3 regions of the Phyllobacterium sp. K27 genome follow, and region 1 is predicted to be linked to each of the others. Evidence: predicted binding sites of a transcription regulator. Region 1 holds the regulator's gene; each other region holds the start of a gene.
What was found. The regulator LexA, encoded in region 1, represses DNA repair genes until DNA is damaged. The targets are predictions, from matches to a motif close to TGTTCNNNNTGTGTTCNG.
Positions count from the first base shown of each region.

Region 2: ACYJL1_RS15320 (PA0069 family radical SAM protein) is a predicted target of LexA. The motif match lies at 6,268-6,285, and genes of this name have one in related genera.
Region 3: ACYJL1_RS14210 (sel1 repeat family protein) is a predicted target of LexA. The motif match lies at 8,217-8,234, and genes of this name have one in related genera.

Region 1 is NZ_CM139240.1:2,212,913-2,222,797, forward strand. Features, by position in the region: gene gltA (citrate synthase) at 1-228, opposite strand, end outside; gene gltX (glutamate--tRNA ligase) at 374-1,801, opposite strand; gene ACYJL1_RS10795 (ComEC/Rec2 family competence protein) at 1,913-4,351, shown strand; gene lexA (transcriptional repressor LexA) at 4,398-5,114, opposite strand; gene ACYJL1_RS10805 (substrate-binding domain-containing protein) at 5,266-6,288, opposite strand; gene ACYJL1_RS10810 (ABC transporter substrate-binding protein) at 6,572-7,834, shown strand; gene ACYJL1_RS10815 (carbohydrate ABC transporter permease) at 7,947-8,894, shown strand; gene ACYJL1_RS10820 (carbohydrate ABC transporter permease) at 8,894-9,721, shown strand; gene ACYJL1_RS10825 (ABC transporter ATP-binding protein) at 9,748-9,885, shown strand, end outside.
Region 2 is NZ_CM139240.1:3,084,516-3,094,400, forward strand. Features, by position in the region: gene ACYJL1_RS15275 (tetratricopeptide repeat protein) at 1-661, opposite strand, end outside; gene ACYJL1_RS15280 (polyprenyl synthetase family protein) at 800-1,816, opposite strand; gene ACYJL1_RS15285 (putative signal transducing protein) at 2,075-2,296, shown strand; gene ACYJL1_RS15290 (tRNA1(Val) (adenine(37)-N6)-methyltransferase) at 2,300-3,073, shown strand; gene ACYJL1_RS15295 (S49 family peptidase) at 3,146-4,003, shown strand; gene ACYJL1_RS15300 (hypothetical protein) at 4,085-4,270, shown strand; gene ACYJL1_RS15305 (4-(cytidine 5'-diphospho)-2-C-methyl-D-erythritol kinase) at 4,276-5,160, shown strand; gene moaB (molybdenum cofactor biosynthesis protein B) at 5,163-5,711, shown strand; gene ACYJL1_RS15315 (glycosyltransferase family 2 protein) at 5,713-6,249, opposite strand; gene ACYJL1_RS15320 (PA0069 family radical SAM protein) at 6,351-7,508, shown strand; gene ACYJL1_RS15325 (ribonuclease HII) at 7,627-8,286, shown strand; gene ACYJL1_RS15330 (F0F1 ATP synthase subunit B) at 8,611-9,090, opposite strand; gene ACYJL1_RS15335 (F0F1 ATP synthase subunit B) at 9,108-9,758, opposite strand; gene ACYJL1_RS15340 (F0F1 ATP synthase subunit C) at 9,843-9,885, opposite strand, start outside.
Region 3 is NZ_CM139240.1:2,845,604-2,855,488, forward strand. Features, by position in the region: gene ACYJL1_RS14165 (pyridoxal phosphate-dependent aminotransferase) at 1-398, shown strand, start outside; gene ACYJL1_RS14170 (DUF423 domain-containing protein) at 417-779, shown strand; gene ACYJL1_RS14175 (hypothetical protein) at 783-1,055, opposite strand; gene ACYJL1_RS14180 (hypothetical protein) at 1,055-1,534, opposite strand; gene ACYJL1_RS14185 (TetR/AcrR family transcriptional regulator) at 1,672-2,328, shown strand; gene ACYJL1_RS14190 (isovaleryl-CoA dehydrogenase) at 2,294-3,457, shown strand; gene ACYJL1_RS14195 (carboxyl transferase domain-containing protein) at 3,499-5,106, shown strand; gene ACYJL1_RS14200 (acetyl/propionyl/methylcrotonyl-CoA carboxylase subunit alpha) at 5,310-7,289, shown strand; gene ACYJL1_RS14205 (hypothetical protein) at 7,362-7,598, opposite strand; gene ACYJL1_RS14210 (sel1 repeat family protein) at 7,795-8,061, opposite strand; gene ACYJL1_RS14215 (DUF2147 domain-containing protein) at 8,506-8,853, shown strand; gene ACYJL1_RS14220 (ABC transporter substrate-binding protein) at 8,921-9,885, opposite strand, start outside.

The DNA.
Region 1 (9,885 bases):
CTGTTCAATAGGGTAGCCACGGTGGAGCAGAACGCCTTCGTCGCCATCAATATACGTAATTTGCGACTCGCATGACGCTGTCGAGGTGAAGCCCGGATCATAAGTGAATGCGCCGGTGTTTTTGTATAAAGTCCCAATGTCTACGACATCCGGTCCGATGGTCCCCTTTTTTATGGGTAAAGCGAATTCGTGACCATTGAGATCGATGTTTACGCTGTTCTCAGACATTGCCGTTCCTTTCTTGCTTTGACTTGCGCTGAACAGCGCAAAAGCATCATTCCTCGAATGAGGTTATTTCCGTGATTTTTACAGGCAGTGCACCGTACCGGAAAGGCGCGATGTTGCAATGCAAAAATGCGATGAAACTTCCGTACTATCGTCCTTTCAACTGATCCTCAATCCGGCCGAGCGATTCGTCTCGGCCAAGCACTGCCAGTACGTCAAACACGCCCGGTGAGGTAGCTCTTCCTGTCAATGCAGCACGCAATGGCTGAGCGATTTTTCCAAGCTTCAAGCCGGTTTTTTCCGCATGAATACGAATAGCTGCATCAAGCGTGTCAGCAGTCCAATCGGTAATTGCAGCCAAATCCGGCAACACGCCCTGAAGGACGGCCAAACCATCCTCATTAAGCAAGCTGGCGGCTTTGTCGTCCAGCGGCAGCGGTCGTTCGGTAAACAGATATTTGGCGCTATCGGCAAGTTCGACAAGGGTTTTGGCACGCTCTTTAAGGCCGGACATGGCAGCGAGAAGCTGTCCCTTGGTGGTATCATTCAGACGGGAAATTATCTCAGCGCCACCTTCGATCTCCGGCAGAATATCGATCATGGCCTTGACCAGATCGGCATCGCTGGAAATCCGCATATAGTGGCCGTTAATCGCCTCGAGCTTCTGGAAGTCAAAACGGGATGCGCCGCGATTAATGTCGGATATTTCGAACCACTGAATCATCTGCTCATCGGACATGATCTCGTCATCGCCATGGCTCCAGCCCAAGCGCACAAGATAATTGCGCAGGGCAGCAGGCAGATATCCCATGGCACGATAGGCTTCGACACCAAGCGCACCGTGGCGCTTGGACAGTTTTGCGCCGTCAGCCCCATGGATAAGCGGAATATGGCCCATAATGGGAACATCCCAGCCCATAGCATTATAGATAACGGTCTGGCGTGCCGCATTTGTCAAATGATCATCGCCGCGGATAATATGCGTTACGCCCATATCGTGATCGTCGACCACGACCGCGTGCATGTAGGTAGGATTGCCGTCCGAGCGAAGGATAATGAAATCATCAAGGTCCTTGTTTGGGAAGCGCACATCACCCTGCACCTGATCGCGTACCAAAGTCTCACCCTCTTGCGGTGCTTTGATGCGAATAACCGGCTTTACGCCAGCTGGCGCGTCTTTCGGGTCGCGGTCGCGCCAGCGGCCGTCATAACGGGGCGGGCGGCCTTCGGCACGGGCCTTTTCACGCATTTCCTCCAGTTCGGCCTGTGATGCATAGCAATAATAGGCCTTGCCTTTGGCAACCAGCTCTTCGGCCACTTCGCGGTGACGGGGAACACGATCAAATTGAGAGACAGCATCGCCATCCCAATCAAGTCCAAGCCATTTCAATCCATCAAGTATGGCGGCCACCGCCGCTTCGGACGAACGTTCGCGATCAGTGTCCTCGATGCGCAACAACATTTTCCCGCCCGTATGCTTGGCGTAAAGCCAATTGAACAGAGCCGTGCGTGCACCGCCAATATGCAGATAGCCGGTGGGAGAGGGAGCGAAACGGGTAATGACAGAAGATGACATATGGTCTCCAGGGCAGTTCGGTCTGTTAGTCGAACGTCCAATCGAATTGATTTGGCGTTGATGTACCATAGCGGTGCTGTCGTGCAAGGGCATTGGCAGAAATGGGGATCAATGGCCGAACCGTCAACCGACGAGAAAACGAGCGAAAGGCGCTTCTGGTTTCAATCGGAAAGCGTAGGGCAGGCACTTGTCAAATCGCCCGCTGCAAAAGCAGTGGGTGGCCGTGGCGTTGATACGAGGGGCATCACTGTTTTCAAACAGTCCTTCGATCGGAAGCTTCAGGCTTTTGCCCATGCGATACCGGCGGCAATCAGTGATGAGGCTGCGCGAGGCACGAAATTTTTGTTTTTGCCAGTGTTCGCTGGAATTGGAGCTGTCATTTATTTCAGTGCAAGTGGCGAGCCGAGACTCAGTCCGATGGTCTTTGGGATCACGTTACTTGTCGGATGCTATCTGCTTGCACAGAACAGACCAACAATAAGGCTGATATTGCTCGCTGCAATGGCGGTCACCGCTGGCATGCTTTGCGCCAAGCTGGAAACGATAAGGGTGGCGACACCCATGCTGGGCTCCGAAGTGACCACGCGCGTGACCGGCCGCATCTCGGCTTTGGCAAAGGATGCAAAAGGGGGATGGCGACTGACCCTTGATGTCATAGAAACGGAACGTCCTTCGTTGCGTTTTGGGCCGGATCGTATTGCAGTTTCAGCACGCCGCCTGCCGCGGGATTTGCGCATCGGCGATGGACTGAAAGCATTGGTCCGTCTGCGTCCACAATCTGGACCGGTTCGGCCGGGCAATTATGATTTTGCCTTTTATAACTACTATCGCGGCGTTGGGGCCAACGGGTTTTTGCTGGGCTTGCCTAAAAAGGTCGATATTGCGCCAAAGTCCGGAATATGGGCAACGGCTTTTTTGATGATCAGCAATATTCGCCAGCAGCTGACGCATCGCATATTGCACCGCATCAAAGGGGAGCCGGGTGACATCGCAACATCGCTGATTACAGGGCAACGCGACGGCATCAGTGAGGAAACCAACAGCGCTCTGCGCCTCAGCGGCCTGGCGCATATTCTGTCGATATCCGGTTTCCACATGGCACTCGTGGCGGCGATTATCATAGGTTCTCTTCGTGCTGTGTTTGCCTTGTTCCCTAGTGCATCGGCGCGCTATCCTGTCAAAAAACTTGCGGCGGTTATCGCCTTGTTCGGCTCGGCATTCTATCTCTTGCTTTCAGGCGCGGATATTGCCGCACAGCGCAGCTTTGTGATGCTTGCGGTCATGCTGCTTGCACTGACTGTTGACCACGCAGCGGTGTCCATGCGCAATCTCGCAATTGCCGCCTGCATTACGATTGCCGTTTCACCACACGAAATTCTTGGACCAAGTTTTCAGATGTCCTATTCGGCAACAGCCGCCCTTATAGCCTTCTATAGCTGGTGGTCACGTTACCAACTCAAACGCGGCCTACGTCAACGGACAAAGGCCAGGGCTGGAAATTGGCTGTTTCCGTCAAAAATAACAGCCTATATGGGTGGCATCGCCATGACCTCACTGGTTGCAGGCACAGCAAGCTCAATCTTTGCCGCATATCATTTCAATAACACAGCTCCATTTGGCCTTATCGGGAATGCCTTGGCGCTGCCGGTTGTTTCGATTCTCGTTATGCCCTTCGCAGTGCTCGGCATGCTTGCCATGCCTTTTGACCTGGACTGGCTTCCGTTCACGGTTATGGGATGGGGCATTGAGATCGTCATCACGATAGCAAAAGCTGTGGCTTTGCATTCACCAAGCGGAAATCTCGGACTGATACCCGAAATTTCGCTTGTTCTCATGGCAATAGCGCTCCTGATTCTTCTATTCCTTTCGACATGGTTGCGTCTGTTCGCTTTGCCGTTTGTGGTCATGGCCGTTGTTTTGACAAGTCGGGTATCGGAGCCCGCAATCATGATTTCAGAGGACGGGAAACTGGTCGCTATAAGAACAGAAGACGATCAGTTAGCAATCAACAGGCACGCCGGTGGTACGTTCAGTCTGAATAATTGGCAGCAGGGATATAAAACGCCGCAAATTATCAAGCCTGCAATGAAGGGTGATCTTGCAAGCGGGCCTCAATTTGAGTGCAACGACAAACTTTGCACTGCCCGCGAGCCGAAAGGGTTGGTTATCGCTTATACAGATGATGCAACAAGAGCAGCGGATGCATGCCGTGAAGGGCATGTCGTCATTTTGGCGTTTGCCACGAAGGTTGCGACTTGTCCAAACGCCGAAACATTGGTGCTTACAGCGCAGATGTTGGCGCTCAAGGGTGCTACGGAAATCAGATTCAAAGATTCGCAACCTGGCTCATTTGAAGCCGATCCTGCACTGACTGGAGCGGCCCTGGCAAAACAAGAACTTTTGCAACGCCTGGCTTCATCCGAGATTAAACATGCAGTCGGCACACCGAACCGGCCATGGAATAGTCACCGCATCTACTCTCGTGCCGCACGAAATCTGGAAGAGCGGCGAGCGAGCAAAAGAGAGCCACGTTCAGGTGAACAAAAGTAATCAGGCGCCTCTTATCATCTCGGCTTTTTAGTTCTTTTGGCGTTTTCTAGTACCGGCGTATCAGGCCAACCAGCTTGCCTTGGACCTGAACCCGATCCGGCCCAAAGATTCGGGTCTCATAGGCAGGGTTTGCTGCTTCAAGAGCGATGGATGCACCTTTGCGGCGAAAACGCTTCAACGTGGCCTCTTCATCATCCACAAGGGCCACGACGATTTCACCGGGGCTTGCCGTATCGCCGCGCTTGATGACAACAGTATCACCATCGAAAATACCCGCTTCGATCATGGAGTCGCCTTTGACCTCAAGCGCATAATGCTCGCCACTACCGATCATATCTGGCGGAAGGTTGAGCATATGGGTCTGGTTCTGGATTGCGGCGATGGGCACACCTGCTGCAATGCGTCCCATCACCGGGATGCTGATCATATTGGCAGCCACAATGTCCGCAGTGCTTGCTTGCGGGCGAGGCGGGGCGATATTGCGTCCCAAACTGCCTTCGATAACGCTTGGCGAAAATTTGCGTTGTGCGTTCAAGCCCGGCGCAATTGAATCCGGCAGGCGAAGGACTTCCAGCGCTCGTGCCCTATTTGCTAGCCGGCGAATAAATCCTCGCTCCTCCAGCGCGGTAATCAGACGGTGAATGCCCGATTTGGATGCGAGGTCCAATGCATCCTTCATCTCATCAAATGAAGGGGGAATGCCCGTTTCCTTCAACCGTTCATGAATGAAGAGCAGAAGTTCATGTTGTTTGCGCGTGAGCATAGGGCGATCCTTAAACGTGGAATCGGAAAAACAAAACCAGAACAAACACTATATGTTCCAGTTGTGTTCCACAAGGATTAATATCTGGTATAAACCAGTTACTTAAGGCGCCGCACACTGAAAATCAGATAAATAACGGAGAGCAATATGCTTAGCCGCGTATTGGAGGGCCACTGGATTGGCGTACGGTGAGCTCGACAGGCCATAGCTCATGAATATTGTCCACCGGTTCGCCATCGAGCACGCGCACCAGCATTTCAGCGATCCTTGTTGCGGCGGAACGCATTGACGACCGTGTGGTCGTCATGGATGGAACCATGTTGCTCGCATTGAGATAGGGGAAGACGTCATCGTGGGTGATGAGAGATACCTGCTTGCCCAACTGATATCCCTTGTTGCGGACGGCGCGCGAGACGCCCAAAGCCGTCATCATCGATCCTGCAATAATAGCTGTTGGTTGCGGTGTACATGAAAGCAAGCGCTGCGTTTCACGAAAGCCAATTTCATCAGAGAAATAGTCGTGAACGATAAAGCGTGGGTCCACTTCGACACCGCGTTCATTTAAAGCTTGCCGATACCCCAGTTCTCGATGCTCGGAAAATGTGAAGCCCTTCAAGCCATCAATCATGGCGATGTGCCGATGTCCCAAATCGAGAAGGTGGCTTGCTGCCTGATAGAACGCGCCCTGATTGTCAATGTCCAGCCAAGCATGAGGTCTGTCAATATTTGTGCGTCCATGTAGGACAAAAGGGAAGTTTGCATCAAGCAGCATGGATACACGCTCGTCGACCAAAACGGGGCCGGAGACAATAATCGCATCGACACGTTTGCTGGAGATGAGGCGCTTATAGACTGAAATTTCGTCATTATCGATAATCGGGCTCAGTAAAAAATCAATCTCGTCCCGGGAGAGGCGCTCCGCCAGACCGGCAAGAAATTCTGCCGTATGTGGACCGAATCGTTGACTGGAGTCTGCAGGGATGACGAGGCCAATTGCACCCACACGGCCCATGGCAAGACGCCGCGCATTCGCATTCGCGCTGTAGCCAAATTTCAATGCCGCCTTGTTGACGCGCTCGCGCGTCGCTTCATTCACTTCCGGATAACCATTCAGCGCGCGGCTGACGGTCGTCTGGGAAAGGTTGAGCTTTTCAGCGAGTTCTTTCAGCTTCATGCTGGGTGATCCAAACCAGGTTCCGATCCGTGTAATCAAATGTCTGTTTCAGCGTAGTATAACCATAGTTCAAAGCGCTTTAAATGATCTACACAATTTTATTTGGCTGATTACCAGCGTTCATAAACTATTTATTGACAATCGATTTGCGTTTTGACACTTTTTATCCAAAGCGCTTTGGATAAGTTGATTTGACCATCTGACGCGTTTGAGGAGGACTTGCAATTGGGATTGTGTGCCGTCCGGCATAGGGTGATCCATCAAAGATTTTTGGGAGGATTTTATGAAGAAGAGTTCCGTTTTTGCAGGCGTATTGCTTACCGCGCTGTTATCTTCCAGTGCCTATGCAGCCAATCTTTCTATCGTCTATAGCTCAACTGGCAATGAGACCGCCGAGTTGCGCAAGCAGCTTGACCGCTTTGAAAAAGAGACGGGAAACAAAGTTTCCATCGTTGCCATGCCATCCAGCAGTTCCGATAATTTCGGCCAGTATCGTCTTTGGCTTGCTGCCGGAAATACGGATATCGATGTCTATAAGACCGATGTCGTTTGGGCGCCCCAGTTGTCGGAGCAATTCCTCGATTTGACCGAAGCGGCAAAAGACGTTGTGGATCAACATTTCCCATCGATCATTGAGAGCCAGACGGTCGACGGCAAGTTGGTAGCCCTGCCATTATATACGGATGCGCCGGCACTTTATTATCGCAAGGATTTGCTTGAAAAGTACAATAAGCCCGTTCCCAAGACCTGGGATGAAATGGCTGCGACCGCCAGGGAAGTGCAGGATAGCGAACGTCAGGCCGGAAACAAAGGAATGTTTGGATTTGTATTTCAGGGAAATGCCTATGAAGGGCTGACCTGTAATGCATTGGAATGGATAAAATCATCCGGCGGTGGCCAGATTGTTGAAGCTGACGGTACGATCTCGGTCAATAACCCGCAAGCGGTTGCAGCAATTGATCGCGCCAAAGGCTGGATCGACACGATTTCGCCAAAAGGTGCACTGGCCTACAAGGAAGAAGAATCTCGCGGTGTCTGGCAGACGGGCAATTCCGTCTTCATGAGAAATTGGCCTTACGCCTATTCGTTGAGCCAAGGTGCTGACAGCGCCGTTAAAGGTAAGTTCGATGTAGCGCCGCTTCCGGTCGGAAAGGAAGGCGAGAAGTCTGCAGCAACTCTCGGTGGCTGGAATCTGGCCGTTTCGAAATACTCGAAATCACCTGACGAGGCGATAAAGCTTACCCTGTTCCTTGCTGCCGCCGAGCAGCAGAAGGAAATGGCGATCAATATCTCCCATCTGCCGACGATTAAATCCCTCTATGATGACAAGGATATCGCGACAGCGCAGCCGCTGATCCCATTGTGGAAACCGGTGTTCGAAACGGCCGTGCCAAGGCCATCCGCTCCAACAAAGGTCAAATATAACGAGGTCTCTTCCATGTTCTGGAGCGCTGTTCACGACACGTTGTCCGGTAACGGCACGGCGGCTGAAAATCTGGAGTTACTTGAAGCCAAAATCGCGGAGCTTCAGGGAGGTAGCTGGTAGGTCTCTACCAGCTTAAGGGCACGGTGCGAGTTGTTGGAGTCCTCCTGACAATCAGCTCGCACCGATTGCCTGAGTTCGCATCCCGATGTTTTTCCTGGGCAGGAATTCAAACATGACCTCAACAGTATTGCGATCGGATTTGTTGCGCCAGCGAACACGTTCGGCTCAACTTTTCCTCATACCGATGATCATCGCTCTGGCAATCGTTGCCGGCTGGCCGTTGATCCGTACCATCTATTTTTCCTTCACCGATGCCTCGCTCACAAATATGGGGGGAGCCAAATGGGTTGGTTTTAAAAATTATCTTTCATGGGTTCAGCTTAAAAGCGGACGCACGATCTATTCAGGCCTGCTGGTTGATCCTGCTTGGTGGAATGCGGTCTGGAATACGGTGCGCTTTGCGGTCATCTCGGTGGCGCTTGAAGCCTTTTTCGGAATGATTATCGCGCTTGTGCTCAATGCCGAATTCAAGGGCAGGGGTATTGTACGCGCAGCTATTCTCATTCCCTGGGCGATACCCACCATCGTCTCGGCCCGCATGTGGGGATGGATGCTCAACGATCAGTTTGGCATTCTCAACGATCTGTTCATGCGCCTTGGCTTCATCGACAATCCGATTGCCTGGACCGCAAGTTCTGATACGGCGATGATCGCAGTGCTGATTGTCGATGTTTGGAAGACCACACCGTTTATGGCGCTGCTGATCCTTGCCGGCCTGCAAATGGTGCCGAGCGATGTTTACGAGGCCGCCAAGATTGACGGCGTGCATCCGGTAAAGCAGTTTTTCCGTATTACGCTGCCTCTTGTCAAACCGGCCCTGATGGTCGCGATTATCTTCCGCCTGCTCGATGCAATGCGCATTTTCGACCTGATTTATGTTCTGACGCCAAACAGTACACAGACGAAAACCATGTCGGTGCTCGCGCGTGAAAATCTCATTGAATTCGACAAATTTGCCTATGGTTCGGCACAATCGACATTGTTGTTTGTTGTCATTGCTCTCATGACCATCCTGGCTATCTGGGTCGGTCGGGTTCGGCTGGATGGGGGAGACCGCTAATGCCCGTCGCTGTCAAGAATACTGCATTTTACGTACTGGTGGTGCTCATCGTTCTGTTTGCGGTGTTTCCATTCTACTACGCAATCATCACAAGCTTCAAAACGGGCAGTGCGCTCTTTACGATTGAATATTGGCCGACATCGTTTTCGCTGGCCAATTATGTCACTGTCATTGAAGCGGGAAGCTTCCCCCGCAATCTTCTGAATTCGCTTATCGTGTCCGGGCTTGTTGTCGCCTTATCGCTGCTCATGGCGGTGACAGCAGCGTTCGCTTTGGCGCGTGTGCGTTTTCGCGGTCGCTCGCTGCTCTTGCTGACGATTCTTTCGGTCTCGATGTTCCCGCAGATTGCAGTGCTGGCGGGTCTGTTCGAGGTTATCCGTTTCCTTGGGCTTTATAATACGTTGTGGGGTTTGATCTTCTCATACACGATCTTCACATTGCCCTTTACCGTCTGGGTACTGACGACATTCATGCGGGATTTGCCGATTGAAATTGAGGAGGCAGCTATTGTAGATGGTGCCACGCCATGGGTCATCATCACCAAAGTATTCCTGCCATTAATGTGGCCGGCGCTGGTGACGACAGGGCTTTTGGCATTCATTGCCGCATGGAATGAGTTTCTGTTTGCCCTGACTTTTACCTCGTCAACAGAAACACGTACGGTTCCAGTCATCATTGCACTTCTGTCCGGTAACAGCGCTCACGAGGTGCCGTGGGGTCTGATCATGGCGGCATCCGTCATCGTAACGGTGCCATTGGTCGTTCTGGTGCTAATTTTCCAACGCAAGATCATTTCCGGTCTCACCGCCGGCGGCGTCAAAGGCTAGAGCCTCGCGCTCAGGGGAGTTTCAAAATGACAGTTATTCGCTTGAACAATATACGCAAATCCTTTGGCACCTTCGATGTTATCAAGGGGGTAGACCTTGAGATCAATCCTTGCGAGTTCATGGTTTTCGTGGGACCGTCCGGTTGTGGAAAATCGACGCTTCTG
Region 2 (9,885 bases), 870 kb from region 1:
CAACCAGTCGCTCATATGTGTCAGGTGCTGCTGCAATATTAGCCCTGTTGTCCAGAGCGGCTTGGTAGAACGCTGCTGCCTTTTTCTTCTGGCCGGCCATATCGGCAATCAGCGCAGAACTATAGGCCTTGAAAAGCGTAAAGCCTTCCGGGCCCTTCAACTTGTCGATCATCGCCAAGGCCTCATTGGGCTTGCCGGCACCGGCTTTAGCGAAAGCTGCAATCAGTCCAGTCACCATCCTGTCCAGATCGGACTGGAGCGACAACATCATCAATGTCTCAACTTGTCGGTATTGCTTTTTGTTGAGAGCATCAATTCCAAGCGCCAAACGCGAAAAGCGCTCTATTTCCGGCACCGCCTTCAGCTGGGCAGCAAGCGGCAAGGCGTCCTTGAACTGGCCATTTGTCAAAAGGACAAGAAGAAGACTCTGGCGCAGCTCCGTATTCTTTGGATCATAGGTCAACGCCTGCCGGTAAAAAGCTATGGCACTGTCAAAATCATTGTCGCGTTCGGCAGTGCGGGCCGAAAGAAAGGCACCCGACAAGTTTCCGGTATTGATGACTGGCGTCTTCGTCGTGTTAGCGGCACCGGGGATCACACCACCCATTATGGCAGCCAGTGTAACTCCTGCAATGGAGCCGAGTATCTTACTGCGCTGCATAAAAAATTCCCTCTTTACTGGCTAAACTTGGAACGATACTGCGAATCCTCAAGGAAACCATGGCCTTTTTACGGTTTCAGCTCAAGTTTCCCAAAGACTTGTGTCTTGAGCCAGTTGATAGCCTCGATCCATCAGCCCTCAATTTACCCGGCTGATGCAGAAATCGATGACCTCGAGCAAGGCATCTTTCTGTGGTGAATGGTCCAATGGAGCCAGCGCATCACGGGCTATTCCTCCAAAGTGCCTTGCACGCTGGATCGTATCACTCAATGCCCCATAACGCGTCATCAGGCCCTTGGCCTTTTCCAGGCCCTTATCGTCATTCGCGCCGTTTTCGAGCGCTTCCTTCCAGAATTGACGCTCTTCCGAGCTTCCCCGGCGATAGGTCAGGACAACAGGAAGCGTGATCTTGCCCTCGCGGAAATCATCGCCGGTGTTCTTGCCAAGATCTTTGGCATTGCCACCATAATCCAGCGCATCATCGACAAGTTGAAAGGCAAGACCGAGATTGAGGCCGTAAGAACGCAATGCCTGCCGATCAGTCTTCGATGCAGAAGCTATAATCGGCCCGACTTCTGCCGCCGCAGAGAAGAGCGCCGCAGTCTTCGCCTTGATAACGGCCAGATATTCATCCTCGGTGGTTTCAAGGTTTTTTGCCGCCGAAAGTTGCATCACTTCACCCTCAGCAATGACTGATGCTGAGGTAGCGAGCACATCCAATGCTTCCAGCGAACCGACCTCGACCATCATCTTGAACGCTTGGCCCAGAAGAAAATCGCCAACCAGAACGCTTGCCTGATTGCCCCAGATCATACGCGCAGTGCTCTTTCCGCGGCGCAGATCACTCTCATCAACCACGTCGTCATGGAGGAGCGTCGCGGTGTGCATGAATTCAACGCTGGTTGCCAGCTTCACATGACCATCGCCCTCATAGCCGAACATGCGCGCGGCGGCGAGTGTGATCATTGGGCGCAAACGCTTGCCACCTGAGGAGATCAGGTGATTGGCGACTTCCGGAATCATTTCAACGTCAGATCCTGCTTTCGACAAAATCAGTTCGTTGACTCGTCCCATATCTGCCTTGGTCAAATCGACAAGGGGCTGAACCGAACCAGAACTGTTTTTCTTATCTTCAAGACTGACAACAACGCCCAAAATGAAACTCCTACTGTCCTGACCCTGCGCCCAATTCCGAGGACCAAATTCGATCTCCAGAAAGGATTGCGGGTCAAATCAAAATGTCACTACGCCCGGTAAAACCTTGCAAGATACGTGGCGTTGCAATGCGGCGACACCTTATTTTGACTGCCTATAACCCGCAAGCGGCGAATTGGCGCGCAGAATTGGTGCAGGCCACAAATTCGTGATAAAGCCAGTGTCCTTTTCTCCATTCCTCTTTAAACGGTAGTACCGATGATTGAAATAATGCGCCTCAATGACCCTGTTCTTATTTCTTTCGTCGAATCATTGCTGAAAGATGCTCAGATCAAATATTTTATCGCTGATGCCAATATGAGTGTCCTCGAAGGTTCGCTTGGCGTTCTCGCGCGGCGCGTCATGGTTGATTCAGAGTTTGAAAAAGAGGCGCGCCAATTGCTGATCGATGCGGGAATTGAGCAGGAGCTTCGCGGCTAATCCATGCCTCTTCTGGACATTCCTCATACAATCGATGCATTCCATCGCGGTCGTTTCCACCTTATCCAGCCATCTGCGAAAGGTCATCGCTCTGGCGTTGATGCCATGATGCTGGCAAGTGTGGTGCCCAATGAGTTTAGCGGTCGCATTGCTGATCTTGGTGCTGGAGCCGGGGCTGCCGGGCTTGCGGTTCTTTCCCGCTGCAACCAAGCCACTGCAACCCTCATCGAGCGATCCGAGGTCATGGTGGAGTGTGCACGCTTGTCTTTGGCTTTGCCGGAAAACCATATGTTCTCCGGCCAGTGCGACATTATTGAAGCTGATGTCACATCAACGGCCAAAGCGCGGCTAGCTTCCGGGATTCAAGATAACGCCTTTGACTTTGCCATCATGAATCCGCCCTTCAACGAGGCGAAGGACCGCGCCACACCGGATGACTTGAAGGCGGAAGCCCATGTCATGACAGATGGCATGCTGGAAAAATGGGTCAAAACGGCTGCTGCCATCATCAAACCCGGCGGCTCACTCGCAATCATCGCCCGGCCAGCGTCCTTGTTTGAATTGCTCACCGCATTGCAAAGGCGCTTTGGCGGTCTGATCATCGTACCTGTCCAGCCCAGACCTCAAGAGGCCGCGATCAGGATCATCATCAAAGGGGTAAAGGGCAGCCGCGCGGGGCTGACATTCTATCCCGCCTTGGTCATGCACCATGAAACCGGCAATGATTTCACCGAACGCGCCATAGCAATTAACAACGGAGTCTCTTCGCTGTTTTAAACTTTGGTACCATTGCGCTTTTCTCCGCACCGCTTACATGGTCGTGAGACGAGTACCTTAAAGGAGACCCGCTTGGCTCGATTTATTCGGAAGTTATTGCCCCGCCGTTGGCGCCCAGACCATATCGAGATCCCGGTGGTGCGTTTGCATGGCGCGATCCTGTCAGGCAACAGCCGCTTTCGCAACGACCTTTCTCTCAGTTCCACAGCCGGCATGCTGGAAGAAGCCTTTGGCGATAAAGATGCTCCAGCTGTTGCAATATCGATCAATTCTCCCGGCGGCTCGCCTGTTCAATCGCGGCTGATCTACCGGCGTATCCGCGACCTTGCCATTGAAAAAAACAAAAAGGTTTACGTTTTCGTTGAGGATGTTGCTGCATCTGGTGGTTACATGATTGCTGTTGCCGGTGACGAGATCATCGCCGACCCATCATCTATCGTCGGTTCAATCGGCGTTGTTTCCGCAAGCTTCGGCTTCACGGAACTTATCAAGAAGATCGGCGTCGAGCGACGCGTTTATACAGCTGGGTCGAACAAAGCCACGCTCGACCCTTTCAAGCCGGAAAACAAGCAGGATATCGAGCATCTAAAAGCGCTCCAGTTGGAAATTCACGAGACCTTTATCAATCTGGTGAAAGAGCGGCGCGGCGAAAAGCTCAGTGACAATCCTGACCTGTTCACGGGCCTGTTCTGGACCGGAACACGCGGACTGGAACTTGGACTCATCGACGGGCTTGGCGATATGCGCTCGTATTTGCAGTCGCTATATGGCCCCAAGACCAAGATGAAACTCATTTCGCAGCCACGCGGGCTGTTTGGGCGCAAACTCCCTTCTGCCGAGATCCGGTTTGGTGGGATAGGTGCCGGACTTGCCGAAGGCGTTGTCAATGCCGCAGAAGAACGGGCACTTTGGTCACGTTTCGGCCTTTAGACTGGTGTGTTTTGGCAAGTAGGAAGTGCCGTGTTATAATTGCTGAAATGTTGGCGCTTGCAGTATTCGAGGTTTAGGACGATGCCACAACTGATCTTTTTCCTGCTTGTCGGCATCGCCGCCTATTATGGCTATCGTTCGTTCAAACGCGAAGCACAGCGTGTATCCAAACGCGTTCGTGAGGCGGAAAAAGAAGTCCAGAATCGCTCTCAAGGCACCTTGGTTCAGGACCCGGAAACTGGCGAATATCGTGTGCGTAAAGACTGACGGAAATGCTCGACAGCCTTGAGCAAACGATCAGCCTGACTGCGCCTGCCAAGATCAATCTGGCGCTTCATGTAACTGGCCGACGGAATGATGGATATCATCTCCTGGACAGCCTTGTCGTGTTTGCAAATTTTGGTGACCGGATAAGTGTCGCACGCAGCAGAGTGGATTCATTTCGTGTAACGGGGCCTTATGGTCATTCCGTACCTGCCGACGCGTCCAACCTTGTTTTAAAAGCGCGAGACCGGTTGCGTGCAGAATTTCCGGACCAAGCTTTCCCTGTTTCAGTCGATCTGGAAAAACACTTGCCAATTGCCTCTGGCATTGGCGGCGGGTCCAGCGATGCCGCTTCAACCTTGAGGGCGCTGGTCTCTCTTTGGAACGTCAATCTTGATCCTGTCGATCTCAATAATATTGGGTTGGCACTTGGCGCGGATTTGCCCATGTGCCTGCATGGAAGGCCCTTGATTGCCCGCGGTATCGGCGAAGAACTGGAGGCGGTCACAGCCATCCCGCGCCTGCCAATGGTTCTGGTCAACAACGGCACCGCCGTCTCGACGCCACAGGTCTTCGGAGCCTTGAAAAAGCAAGACAATCCTGGATTGCCCACCTTGCCAAGATTCGGGAGCGTGAACGATGTCTGCGCCTATCTTGAACAGACAGAAAATCATCTATATGCGGCCACAGTCGAACTGCTTCCCATTATTGGCGACACGATGGATGCGCTGTGTTCCACGTCTCCGCGTCTGGCGCGCATGTCTGGATCGGGAGCCACCTGTTTTGCGATTTATGATAGCGATGAGGCGGCCTTTGCTGCTGCATCGCAGCTGCGCAACGCTTATCCATCGTGGTTTGTGATAAACACGCATAGCGGCGAAGGAGGAAGCTGATCTTGTCCGAGAATTCACCACGCGCATTCGTTCCGGTCAAAATCGCAGTTCTTACCGTGTCTGACACGCGTACGCTCGATGATGATAAATCAGGCAAGACACTTGCTGAACGCATCGCTCTCGCAGGCCACATATTGGCGGCCAGAGACATCGTAACCGATGATGTTGCAAAAATTCGCGAGCGCGTCATTTCCTGGTCAAAGGATGAACAGATCGATGTCATCATCACCACAGGCGGCACCGGCTTTACCGGACGCGATGTGACACCGGAAGCGCTTGAACCAATATTCGAAAAGCGGATGGACGGATTTTCCGAGGTTTTTCACAGGATTTCCTATGATAAAATCGGCACGTCCACGATTCAATCGCGCGCGACGGGCGGCGTTGTAAACGCCACCTTTGTGTTCGCATTGCCGGGCTCCCCAGGCGCTTGCAAGGATGCCTGGGACCATATTCTCCAATATCAGCTCGATTATCGTCACATGCCCTGCAACTTTGTCGAGATCATGCCACGCCTCAATGAGCATTTGAGACGCAGTAGCAAGGGCTAAACTAAGCTGTTGGGATGATTTCTGCGCGCAAGCGCTTCATCGCCAATCCGCGCGCCAAATCGGCTGCCTTCTTTTCCGGCTTTAATAATGCCATTGCCTGACGTTTGGAGATCAGCAGGCCGTCGGCAATGGGGCTGCGTTTCGAAAAAATCCGGTTAAGCAAAGGCTTGCGGTGAGCATGGGAGCAGGTGAAACAGGCCGGACCTTGCGCCCGCTCTACATGCACGGCGACCGGCTCAATCCATCCATCGAGCAATCTCGCGCCGGGTTCCACCAGCAAAAACCATTCACTGCGCGCCCGCCGGAATCCGTCGATCAATGTTTGATCCTGCAGAAAGATACAACCAGCCGCATCGGCAACACGATGAGTCTGATCCGATGATCCATAATCGACAATAATCACATCACTGAGCAGCCCCTCGACAGCTCCACCTACCAGCCCGGCAAGGGTTCTGGCCAATAATTCGTCTGAGTTACGGGTTTCAATCAGGACGGAAATCATACTTAGCCAATATATCAATGTGACTATAATTTCCATCCATCCTTTTGTCTAAATTGTTCTTGCTTTGTTCTCATTATTTGATAGGAATAGATTCAGGCTCGAAGCCATCAACGAATCGGTTTTGCCTGGCAGGGAGAATGCAGATGAACATTGTAGTGCAGGCGGATAAGATCGCTTTCGGAAGTGGCCGGGCACAGCATGCCAACGCATTGATCGAAAATGCTGGCTTGCGGATAGACGGTGAGCGCAGACGCGGGCGCGGCGCGGGTATGAATCCAACTGGCCGTTTTGAAGCTGAAAGCCGCCACGTCTATGATGATGGTTGGGAAACAATTGAAGATCTCCCGCCATTCAAGACTGAGGTACAACTTGAAAAGCCCCGGACAATCATCACACGCAATGACTCGCCGGATATAAGTTTCGACAGGTCAATCAACCCTTATCGCGGTTGCGAGCATGGTTGCATCTATTGCTTTGCCCGCCCGACACACAGCTATATGGGATTGTCTGCCGGACTTGATTTTGAATCAAAACTCTTTGCCAAGCCTGATGCAGCAAAGATGCTGGACAGGGAATTGTCCAAGCCAGGTTATACTGCAAAGACAATCGCCATCGGCACAAATACCGATCCCTATCAGCCCATTGAGAAGAAATGGCGTATCATGCGCGATATTCTGCAGGTGCTGGAGGCGCATCAACATCCCGTTGGAATCGTTACAAAATCTGCGTTGGTTATGCGGGATCAGGACATTCTGGCGCGCATGGCTGAGAAGGGCCTCGCCAAGGTTTGTCTTTCAGTGACGACACTCGACGGAAAGTTGGCCCGCACCATGGAGCCACGCGCTTCAACGCCTACGCGACGGCTGCAAGCCTTGCGCAGCCTTTCCGATGCGGGAATTCCCGTTGGTGTTATGGTGGCCCCTGTCATTCCCGGGCTGAACGATCACGAGATTGAGCGTATTCTCGACAGTGCCCGTGCCATGGGTGCGCTTGAGGCTGGATATGTTCTGCTTCGGCTGCCACTTGAGGTCAGCCCGCTTTTCAAAGAATGGCTGCTGCGCAACTATCCTGATCGTTACCGGCATGTGCTCTCGCTCGTGCGGTCCATGCGGGATGGCAAGGATTATGACGCCGAATGGGGCAAGCGCATGCGTGGTGAAGGCCCCTATGCCTGGCAAATCGGACGGCGGTTTGAAATTGCTGCCAAGCGGCTTGGAATCAATCTGAATAAAAGGCGTTTGCGGACCGATCTCTTCGCCGCAACACCTGGAAGCGAGCAGTTGTCGCTGTTTTAAACCGACTTCCATCAGGTGCGACCCCCATCCCCGCCTGATGGTAACCTTGGATAGCGACGCCCCATCAGCTATCCAGGGACTTGCAGAGAATCAGGACGAATGCGAGAGTCGCCGCAAGATGTCTCGATCACGTTCTGATTCTCTGCTGCTTTCCCTGCCCGCTGACAAGCCCGACTTTGCCAGTGAAAGGAAGCTTACACGATCCGGTATCCAATTCGTTGCCGGTATCGACGAAGCAGGCAGAGGGCCTTTGGCAGGACCAGTGGTTGCAGCGGCTGTTATTCTTGACCCGAAGAAAATTCCCGACGGCCTTGATGATTCAAAGCGGCTCACGGCAAAGCGGCGCGAAGAACTGTTTGATATTATTACAAAAACAGCACTGGCCTGTTCTATTTCCAGTATCTCTGCACCTGCAATCGATGCAACCAACATATTGAAGGCCGCGCTTGAAGCGATGCGCCGCGCCACACGCGGTCTTGCGATCATTCCTCAGCATGCCCTGATTGATGGTAGGGATGTCGCGCCCGGCCTGCCCTGCCCTGCAACAGCGATGATCAAGGGCGACCAACGCTCTGTGTCAATCGCCGCGGCATCCATACTCGCCAAAGTGACGAGAGACAGGATGATGACCCAGACAGGGCAGTATTATCCGCTCTATGGGCTGGAATCCCACGCGGGTTACGCGACAGAAATCCATCGCAATGCAATGGAAGAGCATGGACCGGTCATTGGTCTGCACCGCTTCAGTTTTTCGCCTTTGAAAGAGCGGCAGGCCTAGAGTATCCGTTTTGATCAAGCGTTCTTTTGGTTCCATTTAAACCAAAGCCACAGAATGCTCGAACTTCTTGTTTCAAGCAATTTCAAACGCAGAACCGGCTCCCACTTTTGCTGACGTTGCTTTAATTCAATCGCATGCAACCAAACTGCAATCTTCGCTTGCAATTTTTCCGCAAAAATCCCTGTTTTTGCGCTGGTTGTTACGATTTTTAGGTCAGTGTTCAATCATTGCAATGACATTGCATGCCTTCGGGAGATTTTCTTTGAGCAAAAAAGAAAGCCGCCTTTCGGCGGCTTCACTCAATTCATTCGTTCAACCTACTTGTCAGTTCAAACGAGATTTCACTTCCGAAAGCGATGATTTGAAGAGATCGGCAGATGTCTTGGCATCCACCTTATCCGACAAAATCCGGCTGGCGGCGGCAACGGCGATATCCACAGCCGAAGCGCGAACCTCATTGACCGCCTCAACTTCTGCCTGAGCGATCTTCTGCTCAGCCAGCTTATTACGGCGGGCAACATAATCTTCAGTTTTCTTCTTGGCTTCCTCGAGAAGGCCCTGTGCTTCACGCTGCGCTATGGCAACGATTTCACCAGCTTCCTTTTCAGCTTCCTTGCGCTTGCGCTGATACTCAGCCAGCAGCGACTGCGCTTCTTCACGCAGGCGGCGGGCTTCTTCAAGCTCATCGCGAATCTTGTCCGCACGAGCATCAAGGGACTTGCCGACGACACCAGGAACCTTCAGATAGACAATAATCGCCAGGAAGATGATGAGGCCGACGAGAGAATAGAATGTTGCATCCAATTGCATGACGATTCTCCTTAGCCGCGCACTGCTTTGACAGCAGCGGAGATTGCGGGCTTGTCGACGGCACCGCCAAACAGCTTCTTGACGATTTCAGCAGCCGTATCTTCCGCAATGGAGCCGACTTCTTGCATAGCCTTGTTCTTGATGGTGGCAATGCTGGCTTCAGCGTCACTCAGCTTCTTTTCAAGAGCTGCGGAAATCTCGGCCTGCTCAGCGTCGGCTTTCGCCTTTGCCTGATCACGGGCTTCCTGCGCAATTGCGCCGGCCTTATTCTTGGCGTCGGCGAGTTCCTGCGTATAGGCAGCAAGGGCCTCGTCAGACTCCTGTTTCATCCGCGCTGCCTGATCCAGATCAGTAGCGATACGATCACGCCTCGTTTCGATGATACCACCGATACGCGGGAGAACCACGCGGGACAGGAAGACATAGAAAACTGCAAATGTGATCGCCAACCAAAGAAGCTGTGAAGCAAAATGGTTGGAATCAAAGGGAGGGAACACGGCTTTGACATGACCGGTTTCCGAATGCGTTCCCGCTGTCGGATCTGCGGGAGCATGCGCATCAGGCACTGCTCCAGGCGCAACCGTTTCGGTTTGGGCCGGCGCTTCGCTCTGCGCGACTATTGTATCTGTTGTGGATGCGGCGTTAGCCGAAGACACGAACATGCGTTGTCCCCTTGATTGAACTTCAAATCATACTGGCTGCGCTGGTCTCATTTCGACCGACGCAGCCAATATCGTAAGCCGTTATTATACAGCGAAGAGAAGCAGAAGAGCGATGAGCAGCGAGAAG
Region 3 (9,885 bases), 630 kb from region 1:
TCGGGGCAGAACAGCAAATCACTGCCTTCGATAAAATCCGCAATCATTTCGGTATGAACAAGCTGACCCAAATTGCAGCGCTCGCCGCGCTCAAAGATCAGGATTATCTGCAACAGGTCGTTGGCAAGATTCTAGCCGCAAGAGACCGGATAGGCGCAATCGCCGAAGAGAACGGATTAAAGGCCATTCCGTCGGCTACCAATTTTGTCACCATCGATTGCGGAAAAGATGGCGCTTACGCACTTTCCGTATTGAACCGACTGATCGGGCAGGACGTCTTCGTGCGCAAGCCAATGGCACCAGGGCTTGACCGCTGCATAAGGGTCAGCGTGGGACTTGATGCCGAACTCGATATTTTCGAACAACAATTGCCGTTGGCGTTGCAGGCCGCGAAATAGCAAGACGTGGAGAAAAGCGTGGAAATTAATCGGGTTTTTGTTGGTTTGGGCGGTCTCTTCGGTGCCGCGGGCATTGCTGCCTATGCAGCGGCTGCGCACAGCACGAGCGGTCATATGGCAACTATTGCGCCGATCCTGCTCATCCACGCGCCAGCATTTCTATCGCTTTCCCTGCTCGGCAAACTGAGCCGCGCTTCCTATCTGGGCGGACTGATCCTGATCCTGGGGTTACTTTTCTTTATCGGCGATCTGGTTTCCCGCGACTTTAACGGCGACAGGCTCTTTACCTTTGCTGCCCCCCTTGGCGGCTCGCTGCTCATTCTTGGCTGGATCGTGGTAGCCGCTACGGCCTTCAAGGCGCTGGATTTCAAGCGCCCCTGACTTTCAAGGTGTAAAATACTTTGCAAAACCAGCCAAAGTTAGCACTGCCAACACAAAGCCAAGCAAATGCAATGTTGTGGGAAGGATATCGACCTTCCCCTTAAGATAGGAAACATCGCTCTTTAAGCTCGAGACTTCCCTTATAAGGAGGTCCAGTTTCGCATCTGTCTTCTCAAATGATTTTTCCAGCAATGCGACGCGTGTTTCCATGCCATCGAATGTGCCACTGCCATCGCCGGACTTCAAGCGACCTACACGTGCAACAGATTGAGCCATCAATCGTTACTCTTCAACCTGTCATTGCACTTCTTGTAGTAACCACCACCCTTCTCAATCCAGCGCATACGACCGAGTGTATTGGCCGCCTTGTTTGCGCGATATTGTTCCAGGCAGGTATGCATGCGGGCCTTGGCTGGCTTTTCACTGGCAAACTTGGCTGCGATAGCTGATGGAAAACTCATCTCACTGGACGCGGATTCCGATTTCTTCGCAGCTTTGACCGGCTTTTTTTCGCTTACCTTCTTTGGCTTTTTGTCATCTTTCTTCCCGGCGGACTCATCAGTAAATTTAGAGCACTGGGCTTTGCGGAACGCGCTCCACGATACACCTTCCGCCTCACCAGCACTTTGCGCCGCCTTATACTTGACGCTGCATTCTTTCATTGTGATCGCACTTGCAGGGGAAACGAGAACAAACGAGGCAAGTGTCGTGGCCAAAACGGCTATAACACTCCCAGTAAGGCGCGCATTTATCATTAAAAATCAACTCTCTGGAAATGAGTATTCGGTTCGCAATGAGTCCAATCCTATATGCATGGATGCGCTTTCTCCAATTGGACAAAGGTCTAACATGCCCCCTTGAATTAATTGAACGTTCGTTTTATTAATTTACCATGGCTCGCACGACAGGATCAGACGGAGAAAAGACACGCAGCGCGATTGATGCCGCAGCCAAACGCCTGATTGCACGCATTGGATATGAGGCCATGTCGATGCGTCAGTTGGCGGAAGAAGTGGGCGTTCAACCTGCCGCCTTGTACCGCTACTTTCCCAACAAGCAGGAACTGCTGTTTTCAGTGATGCGTGACCACATGGAGCGGCTGCTTGGTGCGTGGAAGCAGGAAAGCGGCGAGACGCATGGCGTGCACAAACGTTTCTCTGCCTTCATCCGCTTCCACATCCAATATCATGTTGAGCGCCGCAACGATGTTCACATCGCCAATATGGAGTTGCGCAGCCTTTCGGGCGAGCATTTGAAGACCATCGTCGGTCTGCGCTCCACCTATGAAAACAATCTGCGTGATATTCTGGAAGACGGTGTAGCAAGGCGAGAATTCGACATTGCCGATATAGCGCTGACGACACGGGCGATCATCGCCATGACCACGGGCGTCAATGTCTGGTTTCGCGCAGATGAGCGGCTGACGGCCAGCGAAGTTGCCGAAAATTACGTCGAATTGGGATTGCGCCTTGTTGGCGCCAAGAAGATCGAAACAATTGAAGCGGGAGGACGCAATGTACCAGTCGGGCCTAAAATTCGGAGTTTCTGAAGAGATCGAAGCATTGCGCGAAACCGTGCAACGGTTTGCGCAGGCAAAGGTCGCGCCTTTGGCTGAGGAGACGGACAAAAACAACCAGTTTCCAATGCATCTTTGGCAGGAAATGGGTGCTCTCGGCCTGCTTGGCATGACGGCTGATCCGGATTTCGGCGGTTCGGGTCTCGGCTACCTGGCCCATGCTATTGCCATGGAAGAAATTTCCCGCGCGTCGGCGTCAATCGGCCTTTCCTATGGTGCTCACTCCAACCTTTGCGTCAATCAAATCAACCGTTGGGGCACCACGGAGCAGAAAGAGAAATATCTGCCAAAGCTTTGTTCCGGCGAGCATGTGGGCGCGCTGGCCATGTCCGAACCCGGCGCTGGCTCCGACGTGGTTTCGATGAAACTGCGCGCTGACAAGAAGAACGATCGCTATGTGCTGAATGGCAACAAGATGTGGATCACCAATGGTCCCGACGCCGATACGCTTGTTGTCTATGCCAAGACTGATCCCTCTGCCGGTTCACGCGGCATGACTGCTTTTCTGGTCGAGAAAGGTTTTAAAGGATTTTCGACCGCGCAAAAGCTCGACAAGCTGGGTATGCGTGGCTCGAACACGTGTGAGCTGGTGTTTGAGGATTGCGAAGTACCGTTTGAAAACGTGCTCGGCGAAGAGGGCAAGGGCGTGAAAATCCTGATGTCCGGCCTCGATTATGAGCGTGTTGTTCTGGCTGGCGGGCCAATCGGCATTATGGCGGCCTGCCTCGATGTGGTTGTTCCCTATGTGCATGAACGCAAGCAGTTCGGGCAGTCGATTGGCGAGTTCCAATTGATGCAGGGCAAGCTTGCCGACATGTACACAACGATGAATGCATCACGCGCCTATGTTTATGCCGTGGCTTCGGCTTGCGACCGAGGCGAAACCACCCGCAAGGATGCTGCCGGGTGTATTCTCTATTCAGCCGAAAAAGCAACATGGTGTGCGCTTGAAGCCATTCAGGCGCTTGGCGGTAATGGTTACATCAATGATTACCCGACCGGACGCCTGCTGCGCGATGCCAAACTCTACGAGATCGGCGCTGGTACCAGCGAGATTCGCCGTATGCTGATCGGGCGGGAGATGTTTTCCGAAAGCGCCTGAACCAATATTGTCACAAGCATCGAATAGCTGCAGGAGACCGCATGACCGTACTTCAATCCCAGATCGATACCGGATCGGAAGGCTTTACTGCCAATGCGCAGCGCATGCAGGTACTTGTCGATGATATCCGCGCCAAGGCGGAAATTGTCAGTAAGGGTGGGACTGATGAGGCGCGCGCACGGCACACCTCACGTGGCAAGCTGCTGCCGCGTGAGAGGCTGGCACAACTTCTCGACGCAGGTTCGCCATTTCTGGAAATCGGCCAATTTGCGGCCTGGAATATGTATGGCGACAACATCTCCTCGGCTGGCATGATTGCCGGGATCGGGCGTGTTTCCGGCAAGGAAGTCATGATCGTCATTAATGATGCGACGGTCAAAGGCGGCACCTATTATCCTCTCACCGTAAAGAAGCATTTGCGGGCGCAGGAAATCGCCATGCAGAACAATCTGCCCTGCCTTTATCTGGTCGATAGCGGCGGGGCGAACTTGCCCAATCAGGATGAGGTGTTCCCTGACCGCGAGCATTTTGGCCGCATCTTCTACAATCAGGCCAATATGTCGGCTGCAGGTATTCCGCAGATCGCCGTGGTCATGGGGTCCTGTACGGCGGGCGGCGCCTATGTGCCCGCCATGTCGGAAGAGACGATTATGGTGAAAGGACAGGCGACGATTTTTCTGGCCGGTCCTCCGCTCGTGAAAGCCGCGACAGGGGAAGAGGTTTCGGCCGAAGACCTTGGCGGTGCCGAGGTGCACACCCGCGACTCCGGCGTTGCCGATCACTATGCAATGGATGATGCGCATGCGCTTGCCATTGCCCGCCGTATCGTCGGAAACCTGAATCGAAAGAAAGACATAGGGCTCGACCTTCGCAAAGTGATTCCGCCGCTTTATGATCCACATGAGCTTTATGGCATCGTGCCGACTGACCTGCGCCAGCCTTACGATGCGCGCGAGTTGATCGCTCGTCTTGTCGATGGATCAGAGTTTGACGAGTTCAAGCAGAATTATGGAACGTCACTGGTTACCGGCTTTGCGCATCTTTATGGCATGCCGGTCGGGATCATCGCCAATAATGGCGTGTTGTTTTCGGAAAGCGCATTAAAGGGCACGCACTTCATCGAGCTTTGCACGCAGCGTGGCATTCCGCTTGTCTTCCTGCAAAACATCACCGGCTTCATGGTCGGGCGCTCCTATGAAGCCCGCGGCATTGCCAAGGATGGCGCAAAGCTTGTCACGGCGGTTGCAACTGCCCGCGTGCCGAAAGTGACGATGATCGTCGGCGGCTCATTTGGTGCTGGCAATTATGGCATGTGTGGACGCGCCTTCTCGCCGCGCTTCCTGTGGATGTGGCCGAACGCCCGTATTTCCGTTATGGGCGGCGAACAGGCCGCAACAGTTCTCGCACTGGTCAAACGCGAGGGCATTGAACGCCAGGGCGCTGAATGGCCCGCCGCAGAAGAGGCAGCCTTCCGTGCGCCTATCCTTGAGAAGTATGAGCGTGAAGGTCACCCGCTCTATTCCTCGGCGCGGCTGTGGGATGATGGCATTATCGACCCGGCAAAGAGCCGCGAAGTGCTGGCGCTTTCCTTATCCGCCGCACTCAATGCGCCCGTGGAAGAAACGCGCTTTGGCATGTTCCGGATGTGATGGGATGGCACCTTCAATGCTCATAATAAAGCCCACATTAGCAATCCGGTCCAGCGTGGTTCGACAAGCTCACCATGAGGGAGAACTGAGGATTGCAAAGCCCAAGATGCTCCAACGTGCAAAACGGCAACTTCCCTCATGGTGAGCTTGTCGAACCACGCACAATGCACATGCCGAACAAGCGAGATGCAATAATGACAAAAATGTTCTCCAGAATCCTCATTGCCAATCGTGGTGAAATTGCCTGCCGTGTCATTCGTACCGCGCAGCGCATGGGGATTGGCACTGTTGCGGTTTATTCCGATGCGGATGCGCAATCCCTGCATGTTGCCATGGCCGACGAGGCGGTCAATATCGGACCAGCGCCCGTCACAGACAGCTATCTGCGTGCCGACCGTATCATTGAGGCGGCGCTAGCCACGGGAGCCGAAGCCATCCATCCCGGCTATGGCTTCCTTTCGGAAAATCCCGGATTTGTCGATGCGGTGGTAAAAGCGGGACTGGTTTTCATTGGCCCAAGCGCTGACTCCATTCGCGCCATGGGCTTGAAGGATGCCGCCAAGCGCCTGATGGAGAAAGCCGGTGTGCCTGTTGTTCCGGGCTATCATGGCGAAGCGCAAGAGCTTGTCGTGCTTGCCTCCAAGGCGCGGGAAATCGGCTATCCGGTCCTGATCAAGGCCCGCGCCGGAGGTGGCGGCAAGGGCATGCGCAAGGTGGATAGTCCCGATGATTTTGCCGAGGCGCTGGGCAGCGCGCGGCGCGAAGCCAAGAGCGCTTTTGGCGATGACCGTGTTCTGGTCGAAAAATATGTCGCCAAGCCGCGCCATATCGAAGTTCAGGTTTTTGGCGATAATCATGGCAATGCCGTGCATCTTTATGAGCGTGATTGCTCTCTCCAGCGCCGCCACCAAAAAGTCATCGAGGAAGCCCCTGCCCCCGGCATTACCGCCGAGATGCGCGCAGCAATGACCAGCGCTGCAGTCAAGGCTGCTTTGGCAATCAACTATTCCGGTGCGGGCACCATAGAATTCATCGTCGATGCGAGCGAAGGGCTAAAGCCTGACCGCTTCTGGTTCATGGAAATGAACACCCGCCTGCAAGTCGAGCATCCCGTTACGGAAATGATCACCGGACTTGATCTGGTTGAGTGGCAGCTGCGCGTCGCCGCGGGCGAAAAACTCCCTTTGACGCAAAAGCAAATCCCGCTGAACGGTCACGCCGTCGAAGCGCGGCTCTATGCGGAAGACCCTGCCCGCAGCTTTTTGCCTGCCATTGGGACGCTGCATCATCTGGCATTCCCGACCCGCAGCGACATTCGCATCGAAACCGGTGTTCGCGCAGGCGATACGATATCTCCGTTCTATGACCCGATGATCGCGAAGGTTGTCGTTCATGCGTCAGATCGGACCTCTGCTTTTTCGGCGATGGAAAATGCGCTGATGCAGACCGAGATTGCGGGAACAAAGACCAACCTTGCCTTTCTGTCAGCTTTGATTCGGCACGAGGGTTTCAGCAGTGGCGATATCGATACCGGCTTGATTGATCGTGATCTTGCCAGCCTTGTGACACCAACAATCGTGCCTGCCGGTGCGAAGGAACTGGCGATTATCGTGGCAAGCGGATTGTTGGAGAAACCAACCTCCAATGATCCGTGGGCGGCCTTGCGCGGCTATAGCCATCTTGGATCGCCAAGCTATCCCGTTATGCTTTTTGAAGAAGAGAAGCCGGCGCGCTATGGAGTGACTGTGCTGGGCAATGAGCGCTTTGCGCTCTCCGGAACACAGGGCGACCTTGAAGTGAAAGTCCGAAAGGAGGCAAGCGGCTGGCATGTCACCGGCAAAGGCATCAATCTTCGTGCCAAGACAGCTGCAATTCCCGATGGTATCGCAGTGCTTTCTACAGGAACAGTTTCGAGCTTTGCCATCGCTGATCCATTCCTGCTTGCCGAGGCGGCAGGAACTGCCGGAGACCGTCTTAGTGCGCCCATGCCTGGCCTGGTAAAGTCCGTTCGCGTTTCAGCGGGCGATATGGTCAAGAAAGGTCAGATATTGCTGGTCCTTGAAGCGATGAAGATGGAACACACCATCACCGCACCGCATGAGGGCAAAATCGCTGAAATCGTCACGGAAGGCTCGCAGGTAAAAGAGAAGTCATCGCTGGTGCGATTTGAGACAAATGATTAGCGCGTTCCCTTGATTCTAAGGTTCACCATCAGCGTTATCGAAATCGGATGCGAATGTTAGAGCAAGTTTTGCTTATCCGTCCTGTTTTGGCAGATTGGCAATGGCGGTTTCAACAGCCGCAATGTTAAGCTCAAGTGTGGCAATCTTCTGCAAAGTATTATTGTCAGGAAATGCTTTTGATTTGGCACACATCGTTATGAGTTGTGTTTGAGCTTCAATTAAACTGGATAACAACCTCTCCAAATCGTCCAACATGTGTTTTCCGTCTTCATTATCAATCGCGCGCACGCGCAGGTTGTAGCTTTTCACCGCATCTTCAATACGCGAAAAGTTTGAAAATTGTCAAAGCACATATGGCGAAAATATACCATTTATTTTACCGTCCGAACAAAATATCCGGACAAACAAATATGTGAACTAATCAATTCGCACTATTCATCACAAAAAGCCCGAATGTGCAGCATTTGATTAAAATTTTATACTTTTGCAGTTCCTTTGAAGAACCTCAGTGAGAAGTCATCCATTCGCGTGCTTCCCGCAACGCAGTTGCAATATCAGCCTTTGGCATTGTTGCCATAATCTCGGCGCGCAGCTTGGCGGCACGATCGCAACCTTTGATTGCAGCAATATTGAACCATTTATGGGCTGCCACAAGGTCCACGGCACAGTCGCGGCCGGTCGCATACATGATGCCCATTTCAAAAAGAATATCGGTCTGCGCAGCGCCAGCCACGTGGCCATTTTCCAGATTTTGAAGATCAAAGCGTGCCATTTTACCAAACCCCTGTTGAACCTATTTCGTATTTACAAACGAAAGCCCTGTCAGACTTCTGAGAACCGCCTGTTTGTTTTTGGCGTGCTCTTTTGATGTTTCCGATCATGCAGGAGAGGCTTGAAATTGCTGTTAAAAGGCATGCTTAACCGGGATCAAACAAAACAAAAACAATTCGTAAACTTCGGAATTCGTTAAATATAATGCTCCAGGAAATACGGGCATTTGCCGAAAATGCGCGCGTACGATTTCAAGCTTTTGCTAACCACATATCGGATTGCAACCATGGGCTTACTTTCCGAACTCTTTTTAATCAGGTGAAAAAATGCTCCCTCGGCTTTTGTGACGGCACTTCCCTTCCTTTGCATTTTAAATTACCTTTACGTGCGCGTAAGCACCATGCGAACAGACGGAGAGTTTGGTTCGCTTCACCGGGAGGATATTATGAAGTTAAAAATTTTGCTGGCAGGCGCCAGCTTTGCCCTCATGACAGGATCGGCAATAGCTGAAGAACCTATCGTTGGTTCATGGAAGCGCTCGAATGGGACGATTATCCAGTATTCGTCCTGCGGCGGCGACAAATATTGCGGTACGGTCATGACCGGAGAATATAAGGGCAAGTCGATCGGCTCAATGGCGGGCAAGGATGGCTCCTATAAGGGCACCGTCAACAAACTTGATGAAGGCAAGACCTATAATGGCAAAGCCACGGCCAAGGGCGGCAAACTATCGCTGGCCGGATGCGTGATGGGCGGTCTCATCTGCAAAAGCGAAAGCCTCACCCGCCAGTAGCGCCGGGATATCAACTCAAGACGAGCAGGCAGATAAATCTGCCCGCTCACTTTCACAAGGCCCGACACTACTCCTTGATCGGTGCGTAAGCCCCATCGTGCCAGATATTGATATCGTATTTGGCATCCTTGATGTCGCCCTTCTCGTCAAAAACGACAGGGCCAATAACGGTATTCACCGGCGTGCCATCCTTGAGAATTTCCGCGACCTTTTCAGGATCATCGCTGCCTGCACGCTCTATCCCTTGCGCAAAGGCTTCGATGACCGCGTAGGAAAACAGGGTAAAGCCATCAGGCACGAAACCACCGGCCTTTATCTTTTCTACTGCGGCCTTGGCTTCTGGCCGGACCTGCGGATTGGCCGGGAATGTGAAGATAACGCCTTCAGCTGCGGGACCCGAAACCGCCCAAAAATCTGGCGACGCTATGGAGTCACCCATCATGAGCTGAAATTTGAAATTCTGGTCTGCTGCCTGTCGCAGAATGAGCCCGGCTTCCTGATGATAGCCACCGAAATAAACAAAATCAGCCTTCAAATCCTTCAGCTTGGTGATAAGTGCTGAATAGTCCTTTTCACCGGCATTGATCCCGTCATACAGAATTTCGTTCAGTCCGGCCTCATTCATCTTGCCCTTGACGGCATCCGCAAGCCCCTTGCCATAGGCGCCCTTGTCGTGAAGAACGACAACATTCTTGCCCTTGTATTTTTCGGCAATCCAAGGTCCGACGAATTCGCCCTGCGCGTCATCACGCGTATAAAGCCGCATGATCGTCGGCCAGCCATTTTTAGCGGCTGCGTCGGTAAGCTCCGGATTTGACGAGGCGGGTGTCATCATCAATACGCCAGCTTCAGCATAGACCGAAGAAGCCGGAATACTCGAACCTGAGCAGGCATGACCATCCACGAACTTGATACCGGCAGCGACAATGCGGTTGGCGATGGATACGGCCTGTTTTGGATCACAAACGTCATCCTCCATGACGAGTTTGATCTTGCGGCCCAAAATACCGCCCTTCTCATTGATCGCCGCGG